4 regions of the Streptomyces siamensis genome follow, and region 2 is predicted to be linked to each of the others. Evidence: riboswitches for the same ligand, from Rfam matches in the RefSeq annotation. Region 2 holds a riboswitch; each other region holds the start of a gene.

Region 1 (4,205 bases), on a different contig from region 2:
GGTTCAAATCCTGTCCCCGCTACTGAAACAAGGGCCGGACTCGGAATGACGAGTCCGGCCCTTGGTCTTTCCCCCGGCCTGTTCCCGGTCCTCGGCCTTTCCTCGCACCCTTGCCCCGCGCCCCGGGTGGCGGCAGGGCACGACCTCGCGCATTCCCCCGGTCGGTCCACACCGGTCGCCGCCCGCCCCCGTGCCGGGAAATCTGGACGGGTGGGGCGACCAGGAAGCGAGCGGCGAGCGGCCACGGGCCCGTACGACCGGTCCGGTGGACGGCTGCCCGGCGACCCCGTGCCCGACCCCGGCCTCGGGGACACCCCGCGGCCCCGTCCCGCGGGCGCCGGGGAGCGTGGGGTCTCCTCCGCGCGGACCTTCGTCCGGGTGCTGCCCGCGCTGCTCGTCGTCGCCGGGGTCCTCTACGACTACCTGACCCCGAGGGAGTTCACCGCCGCCCCCTTCTTCACCGCCGCCCCGCTGGTGGCCGCGCCTCTCTACACGCTGCTGAGCACGGCGCTCACCGGCCTGCTGGCCGTCGTCGCCGTCCTCGCGGTCCACCTCAGGCTCGGAATCGTCATGCACGTCGACGCGGTCACGGAAGTCGTCACCGTGGCGACCGCCGCCGGCCTGGCCGCGCTCATCAACGTCCTCGTGCGCCGCAGCGACGAACGGCTCGCCTCGGTCCGGGAGGTCTCCGAGTCCGCGCAGCGCGCGGTGCTGCCGGAACCGGCCGAGCGGATCGGCGGTCTGGAGGTCGCCGCACGCTACGAGGCGGCGCAGGCCGACGCGTTCATCGGCGGCGACCTTTACGCGGTGCAGGACTCGCCGCACGGCGTACGCGTGGTCGTGGGAGACGTACGGGGCAAGGGCATGGGCGCGGTGGCCGCCGTCGCCGTAGTGATCGGCGCCTTCCGGGAGGCGGCCGAGCAGGAGGCGACCCTGGAGGCGGTCGCCGGCCGTCTCGAACGGGCGCTGGCGCGTGAGGGCACCCGGCGGGAAGGTCTGGACGCCTTCGAGGGCTTCACCACGGCCGTGCTCGCGGAGGTCCCGCACGGCGAGTGTGTCGTGCGGATCCTCAACCGCGGCCATCCGCCACCCCTGCTGCTGCACGCCGACGGCACGCTCGTCACGCTCGACGGCGGGCCGGCGGCACTGCCGCTCGGGATGGGCGAGTTGGGCAGCTGGCCCGACCGTGCGGTGTGCGAGAAGTTCCCGCACGGGGCGACGCTGCTCCTCTACACCGACGGTCTGTCCGAGGCGCGCGACGGGCGTGGGGACTTCTACGACCCGGCGGAACGTCTCGCCGGACGCGTATTCCCCGGTCCCGACGCCCTGTTGACCGTCCTGGCCGAGGAGGTCCGGCGGCACGCGGGAGGCGGCACGACGGACGACATGGCGCTGCTCGCCGTACGACGTCCTTGATCGTCGTCACCGGGGGTGACCGGACCGTATCCCTCCGCATAACGACTGACGCACCATCAAGGAAAGGTGTGTTTACGAGGTGCGGTCAACTCGCCCGGTTTCCGACGGTGGTGCCCCCAAAGTCCAGGCCAAAAGCGTTAACGATCAGTCCGAACGGCTTGGAATCCGGGGTCCGCGTCTATTAACGTTCGATAACGCAGCGCGGTCGTCCCAGCCGTCACAAGAGATGGCTCCGTGCGCACGCGCCGAATCCCGCAAGGGAGCCGGGGAACCACCAACTTGGGGTGAATCGGGCGTTCTTCGCGGTCATATCCGTGGGGGACGCGCGTAGGAGACCTTCCTGCTCCGAACCCGTCAGCTAACCCGGTAGGCGAGAAGGAAGGAAAGGAGCGCGCCCACGTGGCGTCCAACCGGCCTGCCCAGCCAACCTCGTTCGCGCCGGACGAAACCCAGTCCATCGGCTACGCGCACGGCAACGACGAGGGCCCCTGGGAGGAGTGGAATCCCACCGCGGATTCCGTCCGTCCCGTCCGCGGCCGGCACCGCGTCAGCAAGCAGCGCGGCGGAGGACTCGCCCGCAGCTCCACCGTCCTCGGTGTCGGGGTCATAGCCGCCGTCGGCGCGGGTGGCATGGCCACCGCGGCGCCCGGCAAGCCGCCGGTCTCGATCTCCCTGCCCGACCTCTCCTCGGTCACCGAGTCCGCCAAGGCCCTGATCTCCGACGGCGGCGAGTCCAGCGCGCCCAAGGGCTCCAACACTCCTCTCACCACCGCCGGACTGACCAGCGCGGACGCCGCGCAGGGCAGCGCCGACGCCGGTGAGGCGCTGCGTGCCCGCATCATGCAGCAGGCCGAGTCGCAGCAGGACCAGGTCGACAGCGCGGCCCAGGAGGCCGCCGAGACCGCCGCCGCGAAGCAGGCCGCCGAGACCGCCGCGAAGCAGCAGGACGCCGCGGAGGCCAAGGCCACCGCCGCCAAGAAGAAGGCGGAGGAGGAGGCCAAGGCCAAGGCCGAGGCGGAGCGCCTCGCCGAGCTGGCCAAGAGCTACTCGCTGCCCACCTCCTCGTACACGCTGACCTCCACCTTCGGTGAGGCCGGCTCCATGTGGTCCTCCGGCTACCACACCGGCCTCGACTTCGCGGCGCCCACCGGGACGCTCATCAAGGCGATCCACGGCGGCACCATCACGGAGGCCGGCTGGGCCGGCGCGTACGGCTACCGCACGGTCCTCACCCTCGACGACGGCACCGAGCTGTGGTTCTGCCACCAGTCGTCGATCAGTGTCACCGCCGGGCAGAAGGTCACCACGGGCGAAGTGATCGGGCGCGTGGGTGCGACGGGCAACGTCACCGGACCGCACCTCCACCTGGAAGTGCACCCCGGCGGAGGCGACTCCATCGACCCGATGGCCTGGCTGCGCGGCAAGGGCCTCAACCCCTGAGCCGACCGTCTTCACCCTTGCGCCGAGGGGCTCCGGCTCCGGGCTGAGGGTCTCCACCCTTGCGCCGAGGGATCTCCCCTGGGCTGAGGGTCTCCAGCTCTGTGCCGAGGGCTCCGGCTCCTGGCTGAGGTGCTCCACGCTCGTGCCGGGGGATCTCCCCTGGCCGAGGGTCTCCACCCTTGTGCTCAGGGATCCGAGCCTGGGCCGAGGGTCTCCACCCGAACCCAGGGCTCAGCGCCCTGGGCGCACGGGCTTCATCCCGAGCCGAGGGGCCCGGCCCCCGGTGCGAGGGGCGCCACTCCTGAGGCGCGACCGCACATCCTCCGCCGAGGCGGCGCCACTTCCTCCGCGGCAACGGTCTCCGGCAGCCCTGACGACAACCCCCCGACGTCAGGGCTGCCGGTCAGGTGCATTCGGATGTCTTCGGATGCATGCGGAATACACCCATCCGGTAAGGGTGTTGGGGCGAGGTATGACTCCTCTCCGCAAGCTCGGTCCGTCCGACCTCGAGATCTTCCCGCTCGCCCTCGGGGGCAACGTCTTCGGCTGGACCGCCGACGAAGCGCACTCCTTCGCCGTGCTCGACGCGTACACCGCCGCCGGCGGCAACTTCATCGACACCGCCGACTCCTACTCGGCGTGGGTCGACGGCAACGAGGGCGGCGAGTCCGAGACCCTCATCGGCTCGTGGCTGAAGAAGCGCGGCAACCGCGCGGACGTCGTCCTCGCCACCAAGGTCAGCCAGCACCCCCGGTACCCGGGCCTGTCCGGTGCCAACATCAAGGCGGCGGCCGACGCGTCCCTGCGCCGCCTCGGCACCGACCGCATCGACCTGTACTACACGCACTTCGACAAGCCGGAGGTGCCGGTCGAGGAGATCATCGGCGCGCTCGACGAACTGGTGCGCGCGGGCAAGGTGCGGCACATCGCCGCGTCCAACATCTCCCCCGAGCGGCTCCGCGAGTCCCTGGAGTTCTCCGACCGCGAGGGCCTCGCGCGCTATGTCGCCCTGCAGCCCCACTACAACCTCGTCTCGCGCGACACGTACGAGGGGCCCCTGCACGACGTCGCCTCCCGCGCCGGCCTCGCCGCCGTCCCGTACTTCGCCCTCGCGTCCGGCTTCCTCACGGGCAAGTACCGCCCGGGTACGAGCGTCGACTCGGCCCGCGCCGCAGGGGCGGGCAAGCACCTCGACTCCGAACGCGGCATCCGTGTCCTGGCCGCCCTGGACGAGGTCGCCGAGGCGCACGGCGCACCGGTCGCCACGGTCGCCCTGGCCTGGCTGGCCGCCCAGCCGACGGTCGCGGCCCCCATCGCCTCCGCCCGCACGGTCGAACAGCTCCCGGCGC
Region 2 (4,205 bases):
ACCCCTACCCGGCGTACGCCTGGCTCCGGGAGCACGCCCCGGTGCACCGGACCCGGCTGCCCAGCGGGGTGGAGGCCTGGCTCGTCACCCGGTACACGGACGCCCGGCAGGCGCTCGCCGACCAACGGCTGTCCAAGAACCCCGCCCATCACGACGAACCCGCCCACGCCAAGGGGAAGACGGGCATCCCGGGCGAGCGCAAGGCCGAGCTGATGACCCATCTGCTGAACATCGACCCGCCGGACCACACCCGGCTGCGGCGGCTGGTCAGCAAGGCGTTCACCCCGCGCAGGGTGGCGGAGTTCGCGCCGCGCGTGCAGGAACTGACCGACCGGCTGATCGACCGGTTCGCGGGCGAGGGCTCCGCGGACCTCATCCACGACTTCGCGTTCCCGCTGCCCATCTACGCCATCTGCGACCTGCTCGGCGTCCCCCGCGAGGACCAGGACGACTTCCGGGACTGGGCGGGCATGATGATCCGGCACGGTGGCGGGCCGAGGGGCGGGGTGGCGCGGTCCGTCAAGAAGATGCGCGGCTATCTGGCCGACCTCATCCACCGCAAGCGGGAGGCGCTGCCCGAGCACCCCGCACCCGGCGAGGACCTCATCTCCGGGCTCATCCGCGCCTCCGACCACGGCGAGCACCTCACCGAGAACGAGGCCGCCGCGATGGCGTTCATCCTGCTCTTCGCGGGATTCGAGACGACGGTCAACCTCATCGGCAACGGCACCTACGCCCTCCTCACCCACCCCGGGCAGCGGGCCCGCCTCCAGACCTCCCTCGCCGCGGGGGAGCGGGCACTGCTCGAGACCGGGGTCGAGGAACTCCTGCGCTACGACGGGCCGGTCGAGCTCGCCACCTGGCGGTTCGCCACGGAGTCCGTGCGGATCGGCGGGCAGGACATCGCGCCCGGCGATCCCGTCCTCGTCGTCCTGGCGGCTGCGGACCGTGACCCCGCACGGTTCGAACAGCCGGACACGCTCGACCTGTCCCGGCGTGACAACCAGCACCTCGGGTACGGTCACGGCCTTCACTACTGTCTCGGCGCGCCGCTCGCCCGTCTGGAGGGGCAGACCGCGCTCGCCACGCTCCTCGCCCGCCTGCCCGATCTGCAACTCGCGGGGGATCCGGCCGATTTGCGCTGGCGTGGTGGCCTCATTATGCGTGGATTGCGCACACTTCCGGTGGAGTTCACGCCGATCAGGTAGGCATGCCGCGGAACGGCGTCCCGACCGGCAGTGGATGACGGTCCGTCATATCTGTGATCTTCACGTGATCTGCGCTGCATCGACTTGTGACAAGCGTTCGAGTGCGGATACGTTCACCCAGCAACGCGGCCCATCTGTCGCTGTAGCCGCTGTAGTCACCTGCTGTCACGCGAAAGGCTTCCGCATGCTCTCCGGGAACGGCCGTCACCGTCGCCCCCGTCAGGCCCCGGCCCTCATCGTCGCCGCAGGAGTGACCGGATCGGCCATCGCGATCCCGTTGCTCGGCGCCACCAGCGCGAGCGCAGCCGACGGCACCACGTGGGACCGGGTCGCGGAGTGCGAGAGCGGCGGCGCCTGGAGCGCCGACAACGGCAACGGCTACTACGGCGGCCTTCAGTTGACCCAGGACAACTGGGAGAGGTACGGCGGTCTCGCCTACGCCCCGAGCGCCGACCAGGCCAGCCGCTCGCAGCAGATAGCCATCGCGGAGAAGGTCCTCGACGGCGAGGGGCTCACCGCCTGGCCGACCTGCGGGCCGCTCTCCGGGCTCAGCAAGAACTCCGCTGACGTCGAGGTCGACACGGGCCTGGGCGACGATTCCTCGAACGAGGGCGGTTCTTCGGACTCGTCCGGTTCGTCCTCTTCATCTGATTCTTCCGACTCCTCTTTCTCGTCCGGTTCGTCCTCCCTGACCGACACCTCGCGCGAGGGCGGGAACTCCACCAAGTCCGACACCTCGTCCGACGAGGACTCCCAGGACTCGGACCGCTCGGACCAGGCGACGCCGAAGAGCGATGGATCGGACAAGTCGGGCCGGAGCGACGAGTCTTCGGAGGCGTCCGAGGGCGGCACGGCCGGAGCCGGCCGCCACCGCGGCGACAGCGCCGACGAGGACGCCACGGAGGGCGCGGGTGACGCCCGCAAGGACGGCACTCCGGGGCGGCACGCCTCCCGCGGCTCGGCCCCCTCGCGTGAATCCGCCGACGGCTCCTACACCGTGCGCAACGGCGACAGCCTCTCGACGATCGCCGACGCCCTCGACCTGCCGGGCGGATGGTCCGGGCTGTACGACGCGAACAAGAAGACGGTCGGCGCCGACCCCGACCTCATCCTCCCCGGTCAGAGCCTTGCAGTTGATGCCGAATCGGGCGAAAAGTAGCGGGAGTTCGCGTCACGGTTCGCCGTGGAATGTCCGGTTTGGTGCGAGTGAGAGATGAGTCTCAGAGGCCCTGATCGTCTTTGGAATTCCGTCGACCGCATGCCTACGGTCGTGATCGCTCGCCACAGCGGGCCCCGACGGTCGCAACGCCGAATCCTGCCGACGGCCGTACGGGAACAGTCGACGCGTCAAGCGCCGTGGGCAGGAGCGGGGGACCCAAGGTAAGTGCCGCGAACGGTTGTTGAACCGGGAGCGGCTAGGGGTGGAGCCGAGCGCTGGAGCGCGCGGCCGGGCACTCACCCGCCCGAACCCGACAGCTCACCTCGCAGGCGTCGGTGAGGGGATCCTCCATGCTGTTTTCCGACAAGGGCAAGCACCGTCGTCCTTCCAAGGCCGCACGTGTCGCCGCCCTCGCCGGTGTCACCGGTGTCGCCATCGCCGCTCCGCTGATGGCCGCCGGCAACGCCTCCGCCGCCACCGCGTCCGAGTGGGACGCCGTCGCCCAGTGCGAGGCCGGCGGCAACTGGGCCATCAACACCGGCAACGGCTACTACGGCGGCCTGCAGTTCGCGGCCTCCACCTGGGCCGCGTACGGAGGCACCGCCTACGCCTCCACCGCCGACAAGGCCTCCAAGGCCCAGCAGATAGCCGTCGGTGAGAAGGTTCTCGCCGCGCAGGGCAAGGGCGCCTGGCCGACCTGCGGCACGGGCCTGTCGAACGCCACGTACAACGGCGGCAGTGCCGACTCCGCGTCGAGCACCCCGAGCACCACCACCCGTACGACGGAGCAGCCCGCCTCACGTTCGGCCGAGCGCCCGGCCGCCAAGGAGACCGTCACCACCCCGACCGGCGAGAAGGTCAAGAAGGGTGACGGCGAGTACAAGGTCGTCAAGGGCGACACCCTCAGCTCCATCGCCGAGAAGAAGCACGTCAAGGGTGGCTGGCAGCAGCTGTTCAAGCTGAACAAGGACATCGTCGACGACGCCGACTTCATCTTCCCGGGCCAGCAGCTGCACCTCGGCTGACCGGCCCTCGCGCGGCGGCCGCGCCCCCCACCGGCCGCCGTGCGTCCGTCCGCGACCGCAGCCCCCACCTGCGTCCGCGCCCCCATCGGCCGTGTGCGGTCCGGACCGGCGTCCACGCCGTCCGGTCCGGCCCCGCGCCGCCGGTCGCGGTCCGGCACCGGTCCCCGAAAGGCCTCGGCCGGTCCATGGCTCTCCCATAGAAGAGGTCTCCGCACCGGAGGTCTCGTGAGGGTCCCCCCGTCCCCACGGGCTCCCCGCCCCGGCACGTGTTCCCCCGCACGCGCCGGGGCGGGGCTTTTCGTGCGGGGCGGTATTCATGTACGGGGCAGGTTTTTGTTCCGTTCGGAAACAATTTACGCTCGGTTCTGCTCAAGGGGTGGTCGTCAGGCTGGCCGATCCCCCCGGGGCGGTTAGGCTCATGTCGCGAAGCCGTCCCAGGCTCCGCGCCGTGCCGGGCCCGGTGTCCGGCGTACCCGCGTCACATCCCAGAAGGAGATGCTCGTGCCGTCCATCGACGTCGTCGTAGCCCGGGAAATCCTGGACTCCCGAGGCAACCCCACGGTCGAGGTCGAGGTCGGCCTCGACGACGGCAGCACCGGTCGTGCCGCCGTCCCGTCCGGCGCCTCCACCGGTGCCTTCGAGGCCATCGAGCTCCGCGACGGTGACCCCAACCGCTACCAGGGCAAGGGTGTCGAGAAGGCCGTCCTCGCCGTCATCGAGCAGATCGGCCCGGAGCTCGTCGGCTACGACGCCACCGAGCAGCGCCTGATCGACCAGGCGATGTTCGACCTGGACGCCACCGACAACAAGGGC
Region 3 (4,205 bases), on a different contig from region 2:
GCCGTCGCGCAGCACCACGTCGGCTTCCCAGTGAGCGGGGTACGCGTGCCCGTCCGGCGAGGTCTGCATGGGCCCCAGAGTACGGCTCGCGTCCGACAACGGCGCGCGGCAGTCTGTGGAGGACGGAAGCCGGATCGAGGCCGCGATCCGGCGACACTCGGGACGGGACTCCGGACCGCTCCGGGCAGTCTTCACGTTATGGGACACTGGTCTAGACAACCCTGAACACCTGAAGGGCAGCATCACATGGCTGAGCGCCGCGTCAACGTCGGCTGGGCTGAGGGCCTCCACGCCCGCCCCGCCTCCATCTTCGTCCGGGCCGCCACGGCCTCCGGCATCCCCGTGACGATCGCCAAGGCCGACGGGAACCCCGTCAACGCGGCCTCCATGCTCGCGGTCCTCGGCCTGGGTGCCCAGGGCGGCGAGGAGATCGTCCTCGCCTCCGACGCCGAGGGTGCGGACGCCGCCCTCGACCGCCTTGCCAAGCTGGTCGCCGAGGGGCTCGAGGAGCTCCCGGAGACTGTCTGATCGCATTGCCGGCGACGGCGGACTTCGCCCCGAGAGGCGAAAGAACGCCGTCCCGCACATCCGCCGAAGGGCTCGTCCGAGAATCTCGGACGAGCCCTTTGCTTTTCCCGTTTCCGGGCAGCAGAAATAATCCCCCGCGAATTACTCATCTTTGTATACGGTGCCCGTGTTAATGCCGCACGCCCGTCATGTTTACGGGATGTTGCGAAGTCCTCACACGCTCCGCCCGGTCCCCGCCGCCGGGAAAACGGAGCCGGTGCGCGGCCGTCGCACGCTCCGCGTGCAGAGCCGTGATCGACCGCGCCCGCTCGCTGTCGCCCCGCGCGACGGCGTCCACGATCCCGCCGTGCTCCGCCCAGGACTCCGCCGGGCCGGCCGGCACCTCCACGGTGTACATCCAGGCGATCTTGTGCCGCAGCTGCGCGAGCGTGGACGTCAGCGCCGGGCTGCCGGAGGCCTGCGCGAGGGTCTCGTGGAACCAGCCTCCCAAGGAGCGCAGATCCTCGCTGTGCCCCCTCCTGGCGCGCTCCTGACCGAGCCTGACCAGGCCCCGGAGCACCTTCAGATGGGCCTCGGTCCGGCGCTGGGCGGCCCGTGCCGCGGCCAGCGGCTCCAGCAGCATCCGCATCTCCAGCAGGTCCGACGCCTCCTGCTCGGTCGGCTCCGCGACACACGCGCCCGCGTGCCGCCGGGTGACGACGAAGCCCTCGGCCTCCAGCGTGCGCAGCGCTTCGCGCACGGGGACACGCGAGACGCCGTAGCGGCGGGCGAGCAGTTCCTCGGTGAGCCGGCTGCCGCGCTCGTAGACGCCCGAGACGATGTCGTCACGGATCGCCGTGCATACCGAGTGCGCCGGAATACGCATGACCGGACCTCCGCTTTAATGCCCGCGAAACGCCATCGATTGACGCCTGTTCAGTGACTCTATTGCAGGCAGCCGGAATTTCCGACGGGAGGCCGGAATCCATGGATATTTTTTGGACAGATGCCCGGCCGAAACGACGATGCCCCGGCTCGGTGAGCCGGGGCATCCAAAGTCGTGAAGAAGTCGCGGAGCGGACGTCGGAGGTTCACACCGCGCGAGCGGCGGCGCGCCGGGCGTCCGTGCCCCGCGGGCCGAGGTGCGTCAGACGCTCACACCGCGCGCGCGGAGGTAGCCGACGGGGTCCATGTCCGAGCCGTACTCCGCGGTCGTACGGGCCTCGAAGTGAAGGTGCGGTCCGGTGGTGTTCCCGGTGGACCCGGAGAGGGCTATCTGCTGCCCCGGGGTGACCGCCTGGCCGACGGAGACGCCGATGGACGACAGGTGGCCGTACATGGTGTACGTGCCGTCGTGCATCTTGATCACGACCTGGTTGCCGTAGGCGCCGCCCCAGCCGGCCGTGACGACCGTGCCCGAGCCGACGGCGTGGACCGGGGTGCCGGACGCCGCGTGGAAGTCGACGCCGGTGTGGCTGCCGGAGGACCAGAGGCTGCCACCGGTCTTGTAGCCCGTGGAGACGTACGAGCCGGTGATCGGCAGGACGAAGGAGTTGAGGCGCTTGCGCTCGGCCTCGCGGGCGGCGCGCTCCTTGGCCTCACGCTTCTTCTTGGCCTCCTCGGCGGCCCGCTTGCGGGCGGCCTCCTCGGCCTTCTTCAGCGCCGTGGCCTCGTCGGCGGCGCGCTGCTGCGCCACGGCCTGCTCGTCGATCTGCTCGGCTACCGAGTCGCCGAGGGAGACGACCGGAGTCAGTCCGGTCTGCTCGACGGAGGTCTCCGCGGCGAGCGCGGGTGCGGCCAGCGCCCCGACGACGCCGGTGGTGGTGAGCGCCGCGACGCCGACGGCGTTCGTGGTGGTGCGCTTCACGCGGCTCGGACGACGATGCTTCCCGGTGCCACAGGTGAACGCCATGTAGGGGCTGGTCCTTTCCTTCCCTCTCGCCTACCGGGTTAGCTGACGGGTTCGGAGCAGGAAGGTCTCCTACGGACCCCCTCCGGGAGGGCGTCCGATTCACCCCAGGGACTGCGTATGGGTCCCCGGCTCCCCTGGCTCGCGCCGTACGGGGACTCGGCGATGACTGTCCGGTGCCGCGGGCGCGGCGCACTGCCTGGCGAACAGCCGGATCGACGCTAGACGGGGCGCCTTTCGAACAACAAACGGATCACGGTTTTTGTAGTGCATGCCACAGGGCAGACAGGCAACCTCTCCACCAATACGGACAAATCGAGAAGGGAGTCCGGACAAAGCGAGGCCCAGGTGACGTATGCGCCACCTGGGCCTCCGAGATGTCGCGCCGCTCTACTCGGCCGTCACGACGGTCACTTCACCGATTCCGAGGGCCTGGACGGGCTCCTTGATCTTCTCGGCGTCGCCCACCAGCACCGTCACCAGCCGGTCCACCGGGAAGGCGTTCACGACGGCCGCCGTTGCCTCCACGGTGCCCGTCGCGGCCAGCTGCTGATACAGCGTCGCCTGGTAGTCGTCGGGCAGGAACTGCTCGACCTGGTCCGCGAGTGTGCTCGCCACGGCCGCCGCGGTCTCGAACTTGAGGGGCGCCACACCGACCAGGTTCTGCACGGCGACGTCCCGCTCGGCGTCGGTCAGACCCTCGGCGGCGAGGGTGCGCAGCACCTTCCACAGGTCGTCGAGCGCCGGACCCGTGTTCGGGGTGTCCACGGAGCCGCTGATGGCGAGCATCGCCACGCCCGTGGTGCCCGCGGAGGACGACGGCGCGGCCCGCAGGACCTGGCCGAACGCCCGTACGCCGTAGGTGTATCCCTTCTCCTCGCGCAGGACCCGGTCCAGACGCGAGGTGAGGGTGCCGCCGAGGCAGTAGGTGCCGAGCACCTGGGCGGGCCACACACGGTCGTGCCGGTCGGCCCCCACACGGCCGATGAGCAGCTGCGTCTGCACGGCACCGGGCCGGTCGACGATGATCACGCGGCCCGTGTCGTCGGCGCTCACCGGCGGCACCGGGCGCGGCTCGGCGGACGAGCCGGTCCAGGAGCCGAGCGTGTCGCCGAGCAGTTCGTCGACGTCGACGCCGGTGAGGTCACCGACGATGACCGCGGTCCCGGTCGCGGGACGCACGTGCTTCTCGTAGAAGGCGCGCACGGCCGCCGAGTCGATGTTCTCGACGGTCTCCTCGGTGCCCTGCCGCGGGCGCGACATGCGCGAGGTCGACGGGAAGAGCTCCTTGGAGAGCTCCTTGGCGGCGCGGCGGGCCGGGTTGGCCGACTCGTGCGGGATCTCGTCCAGCCGGTTGCGCACCAGCCGCTCGACCTCGCTGTCCTCGAACGCCGGTGCCCGCAGGGCGTCGGCCAGCAGACCGAGCGCCTTGGGCAGGCGGGAGACGGGGACTTCGAGCGACAGACGCACGCCGGGGTGGTCCGCGTGCGCGTCGAGCGTGGCGCCGCAGCGCTCCAGCTCCGCGGCGAACTCCTCGGCGGAGTGCTTGTCCGTGCCCTCGGAGAAGGCCCGCGCCATGATGGTGGCGACGCCGTCCAGACCGGTCGGCTCGGCCTCCAGGGGCGCCGCGAGCAGCACCTCGACGGCGACGACCTGCTGACCGGGGCGGTGGCAGCGCAGCACCGTCAGGCCGTTGTCCAGCGTGCCGCGCTCGGGGGCCGGGAACGCCCAGGGCTTGGCCTCGCCCGCCTGGGGCTGCGGGTGGAAATCCATGCTCGCGAGCTCGGTC
Region 4 (4,205 bases), on a different contig from region 2:
TGGCTGGAGCACCAGACCCGGGATGCGTACTGGCGCCACGGGAGCGTCCGCGAGAACTACGGAGCGATCCGGGCGGCGGTCCTGGCGGTCGGCGGCTGGCACGACCCGTACCGCGACACGGTGCTGCGTCTGGTCGAGCACCTGCCACCCGATCGCGTACGCGGAGTGATCGGCCCGTGGTCGCACCACTATCCCGACCGGGACCGGCCGCCCGGCCCGGCGATCGGCTTCCTCCAGGAGACCCTGCGCTGGTGGGACCACTGGCTGCGCACCCCGACGACGCCCGGGACGGGCCCCGGCCCCGGCCCCGGCCCCGGCGGCATCATGACGGAACCGCTCCTGCGCTCGTACGTCATGGACGCGCGTCCCCCGGCGACGACGTATCCGGTGATCACCGGCCGCTGGGTGGGTGATCCCGTCTGGCCGTCGCCCTCCGTGACCCGGGTCACATACGCGCTCCAGGGCGACCCGGTGGCGGTGCGCTCACCGCAGCACACCGGGGTGGACGCGGGCCGCACCGTCCCACGCGGCCACGACGCCGACCTGCCCCCGGACCAGCGGGAGGAGGACGCCCGGTCGGTCTGCTTCGAGTTCGAGGTCACGGAGGAGACCTGGGTCCTGGGCCGCCCGGCGGTCCGGCTGCGGCTGACCTCGCACTCCCCCCGGGGCCAGGTGATCGCCAGGCTGTGCGACGTGGCTCCCGACGGCGCCTCGACGCTCGTCACCCGGGGCGTGCTGAATCTGTCGGCGCGCCACGGCAGCGACCGGGCGACGGCATGGGTGCCGGGCGCGACGGAGGACGTGCTCGTCGAGCTGGACCCCATCGGTCACGCGTTCCCGCCCGGGCATCACGTCCGGCTCGCCGTCTCCTCCGCGTACTGGCCGTGGGTCTGGCCCCAGCCCGGTCCGGAGACCGGCTTCACCCTGGACCCGGCGGCCGGCGTCCTCGAACTCCCGGTGAGGGCACGGGAGTCGGACCCGGCGATCGCCTTCGAGGAGCCGGAGCAGTCCGCACCCCTCGGGGCGGCCTCCCCCGCGACGCTGGACGAGCCGCGCCCCGAACGGCTCCTCGTGCACGACGTCGCCAAGGGCGAGTGGCGTCTGGAGACCGACCTCCGTCACGAAGGCACCCATATCCACCCGGACGGCCTCGAAGTCACCGAGGACGTCGGGGAGTCGTACACGATCGACGAGTCCGGCCCCTTGTCGGCGCGCGCCCGCTCGGCCTGGTCGGTCCGCTTCCACCGCCCTGACCTCGCCTGGGACGCCCGGGTGACGACGCGGTCGGAACTCACCTGCTCCGAAAGGGAGTTCATCGCCTCCGACGAGGTCATCTGCAGGGACGGCGACGAGGTGGTCTTCCACCGGACGTGGCAGAAGCGGATCCCGCGCACGTCGGGCTAGGCCCGCCGACGCTCCGGCCCTGCCCGCCGGGGCGGCCGGACGCACGACCGCCCTGCCCCACGGAAACCCCTGCGGCCTGCCCGAGTTGCCCGACTTATACCCTCCGGCCCGCCACGCCCTGATGTCCGAGTTGTACCTACTCGTACCGATAGGCCACCGAGGCGTGATGTCCGAGTTGCCGGTCTTGCCGCTTTAGTTGGCCTTGGTCTCGTGAGTTGGGTCACGTGCACCCTCGACCGGGAATTTACGCCGTCTTCACAGGATCCCTTTGCTAAAGGCAAGTTGAGGATCCAATTCCGGTTGAATCGGACGTATCGACACTGCCTTAATCAGGCGAAAGCGATCTTCGTCCGAAATTCAGCCCTTGTTCCCGACATGTGCTCTCGCATACGTTCACGTCGATCCCGGGCGGATCGCCGAATCCTGCCGCCGCCCGGACCCACCCACCCACGCACACACGGCAGGAGCGGGGGACCCAGAAAAGCCGTCGATCCAGACAAACCGGAACGACTAGGGGTCAAGCCGCACAGAGAGCGCGGCCGGGCACCTCCCCGCCCGAACCCGACAGCTCACCTCGCAGGCGCAGGAGAGGAAACCGCCATGTCCGGACGACTCATGAACCGCCGCTTCAGGACCAGCCCCCTCATCACCCGTGGCGTGCTCGCCGCCGGTGTGGGCGGAGTCGCCCTCGCACTCCCCCTCCTGAGCGCCACCGGCGCCCAGGCCGCCACCGCGACGCAGACCGTCCGGGCGACCGTCCCCCAGGTGCAGCTCCTCACCTACACCGTGGTCGCCGGTGACACCCTCCAGAGCGTCGCGAAGAAGAACCCGTCGAGCGGTGGCTGGCAGGCGCTGTACGACGCCAACAAGGCCGTCATCGGCCCCGACGCCGCCCACCTGCGCCCGGGACTGGTGCTGACGGTGGGCACGAAGAACCTCGCGACCGGCGTGGTGTCCCCGCTCACCAAGGCCGCACCGGCGGCAGCGGCCCCCTCCTCCGGCAAGACGTACGCCAACAACCTCGACGGCTGGATCAAGCACTCCCTGGACATCATGGCCAAGAAGCGCATACCCGGCACGTACAACGGCATCCACCGCAACGTGATGCGCGAGTCCTCCGGCAACCCCCGCGCCATCAACAACTGGGACTCCAACGCCAAGGCCGGCATCCCCTCGAAGGGCCTCCTCCAGGTGATCGACCCCACCTTCAAGGCGTACCACGTCCCCGGCACCTCGATGGACCCGTACGACCCGGTCGCGAACATCACGGCCGCCTGCAACTACGCCGCGGCGAAGTACGGCTCGATCGACAACGTCAACGGAGCGTACTGACCCGGCGACAGCGGCACATCGCCGATTCGGGGCGCGGGCGGACTTCCGCACGCGCCCCGAATCGGTATTTTTGTCCGTCTTTCTCAGACTTCTCTGATTTGTTCCGTTTCTTCGGTTGCGTCTACACCCCGAAGAGCCGTTCCAGCACGACCGCGATGCCGTCGTCCTCGTTCGACAAGGTCACCTCGTCGGCCACCGCCTTCAGTTCCGGATGCGCGTTGGCCATGGCGATCCCACGGGCCGCCCAGTCGAACATGGGGATGTCATTGGGCATGTCGCCGAAGGCGAGGGTCTCGGCGGGCGCGAGACCGAGGTGCGCCGCGGCGAGGGCGAGACCCGTCGCCTTGGTCACGCCGCATGGCTGGAGTTCGACGGTACCCGGCCCCGACATGGTGACCGTCGCCAGCGAACCGACCACCGACCGTGCCGCCGAGGCCAACTCGTCGTCGGTCAGGGAAGGGTGACGGAGCAGCACCTTGCTGATGGGCTCCGTCCACAGGTCGTCGCGCCGCCGCACCCGTACCGCCGGGAGCGTCGGGTGGGGCATCACGTAGCCCGGCTCGATCAAGGTCAGCCCGTCCACGCCGTCCTGGTCCACCGCCGCGTACAGCAGGCCGACTTCCGCCTCGATCTTGCCGAGCGCCGTCTCCGCCAGTTCCCTGTCCAGGGTCACCGACCACAGCATCCGGTCCGCCCCGGCGTCGTACAGCTGCGCTCCCTGACCGCACACCGCCAGTCCCTCGCCGCCGAGTTCGTCCAGCAGCGGTCGCACCCTCGGTGCGGGACGGCCCGTCACCACGAGATGCCGGGCACCCGCCTCGGCCACCCTCGCCAGCGCGGCCCGCGACCGGTCGGAGAGGGTGTCGTCGCCGCGCAGCAGCGTTCCGTCCAGGTCAGTGGCGATGAGTGAATATGCAGTCGGAGCGGCCATGATCCGAAGAATACGGATCGCACGACTCAACGGCCCGCCGTGAACCGGACGACGTCCGGTATCCCGCCCGCAACGCCCTTCACCGTCCGGACGGCAGGGGCAGTTCGCCGTACAACCCGTGCGCGCGGTACACGGAGGCGCCCTTCTCCACAGCCACGCAAGGGCGAGGTGCGCCGCTTCGCCCGCAGCGCACCTCGCCCCAACTCACCTGTGTGCGGCGGCCAGATGTCCGGCCAGCCGGGGCGAGGCGAACTCCGTCCCGCACACGAACCGCATCACCGGCCCGTACGAGGCCGCCGCCGGCAGCCCGGTGAAGTACAGGCCTCGGACGGAGGAGCGGTAGCCCGCGCCCAGCCTCGGGGTGCCGCGGCTGACCGCCAGTTCGGTGCGCAGCTCGTGCCCGAGGAAGTCCATCGCCGCGACGTCGACGCGATAGCCGGTCGCCGCGACGACGTGGTCGGCGAAGAGTTCCTCGGCCCGGCCCCCATGGGTCCGGACGGTCAGGACGGGGCTGCCCTCGCGCACCTGGGCGCGGACG

What was found. Region 2 has a riboswitch for cyclic di-AMP ahead of ABEB03_RS41630 (transglycosylase family protein). Riboswitches for the same ligand answer to the same signal wherever they lie in the genome.
Region 1: linked by a shared signal. The riboswitch ahead of ABEB03_RS37355 (M23 family metallopeptidase) and the one ahead of ABEB03_RS41630 (transglycosylase family protein) in region 2 are both predicted to bind cyclic di-AMP.
Region 3: linked by a shared signal. The riboswitch ahead of ABEB03_RS30255 (M23 family metallopeptidase) and the one ahead of ABEB03_RS41630 (transglycosylase family protein) in region 2 are both predicted to bind cyclic di-AMP.
Region 4: linked by a shared signal. The riboswitch ahead of ABEB03_RS09835 (transglycosylase SLT domain-containing protein) and the one ahead of ABEB03_RS41630 (transglycosylase family protein) in region 2 are both predicted to bind cyclic di-AMP.

Annotation. Positions count from the first base shown of each region.
Region 1 covers NZ_BAABKB010000040.1:22,465-26,669, reverse strand. Annotated here, with positions in the region: tRNA gene ABEB03_RS37365 (tRNA-Met) at 1-22, shown strand, start outside; gene ABEB03_RS37360 (PP2C family protein-serine/threonine phosphatase) at 211-1,416, shown strand; cyclic di-AMP (ydaO/yuaA leader) riboswitch at 1,650-1,804, shown strand; gene ABEB03_RS37355 (M23 family metallopeptidase) at 1,816-2,856, shown strand; gene ABEB03_RS37350 (aldo/keto reductase) at 3,329-4,205, shown strand, end outside.
Region 2 covers NZ_BAABKB010000046.1:246-4,450, forward strand. Annotated here, with positions in the region: gene ABEB03_RS41620 (cytochrome P450 family protein) at 1-1,208, shown strand, start outside; gene ABEB03_RS41625 (transglycosylase family protein) at 1,393-2,367, shown strand; cyclic di-AMP (ydaO/yuaA leader) riboswitch at 2,551-2,714, shown strand; gene ABEB03_RS41630 (transglycosylase family protein) at 2,718-3,392, shown strand; gene eno (phosphopyruvate hydratase) at 3,888-4,205, shown strand, end outside.
Region 3 covers NZ_BAABKB010000029.1:81,305-85,509, forward strand. Annotated here, with positions in the region: gene ABEB03_RS30240 (bifunctional acetate--CoA ligase family protein/GNAT family N-acetyltransferase) at 1-69, opposite strand, end outside; gene ABEB03_RS30245 (HPr family phosphocarrier protein) at 247-528, shown strand; gene ABEB03_RS30250 (GntR family transcriptional regulator) at 698-1,393, opposite strand; gene ABEB03_RS30255 (M23 family metallopeptidase) at 1,655-2,419, opposite strand; cyclic di-AMP (ydaO/yuaA leader) riboswitch at 2,432-2,591, opposite strand; gene ABEB03_RS30260 (M16 family metallopeptidase) at 2,807-4,205, opposite strand, start outside; gene ABEB03_RS30265 (M16 family metallopeptidase) at 4,204-4,205, opposite strand, start outside.
Region 4 covers NZ_BAABKB010000003.1:189,947-194,151, reverse strand. Annotated here, with positions in the region: gene ABEB03_RS09840 (CocE/NonD family hydrolase) at 1-1,404, shown strand, start outside; cyclic di-AMP (ydaO/yuaA leader) riboswitch at 1,871-1,982, shown strand; gene ABEB03_RS09835 (transglycosylase SLT domain-containing protein) at 2,005-2,736, shown strand; gene ABEB03_RS09830 (HAD family hydrolase) at 2,858-3,667, opposite strand; gene ABEB03_RS09825 (FAD-dependent oxidoreductase) at 3,872-4,205, opposite strand, start outside.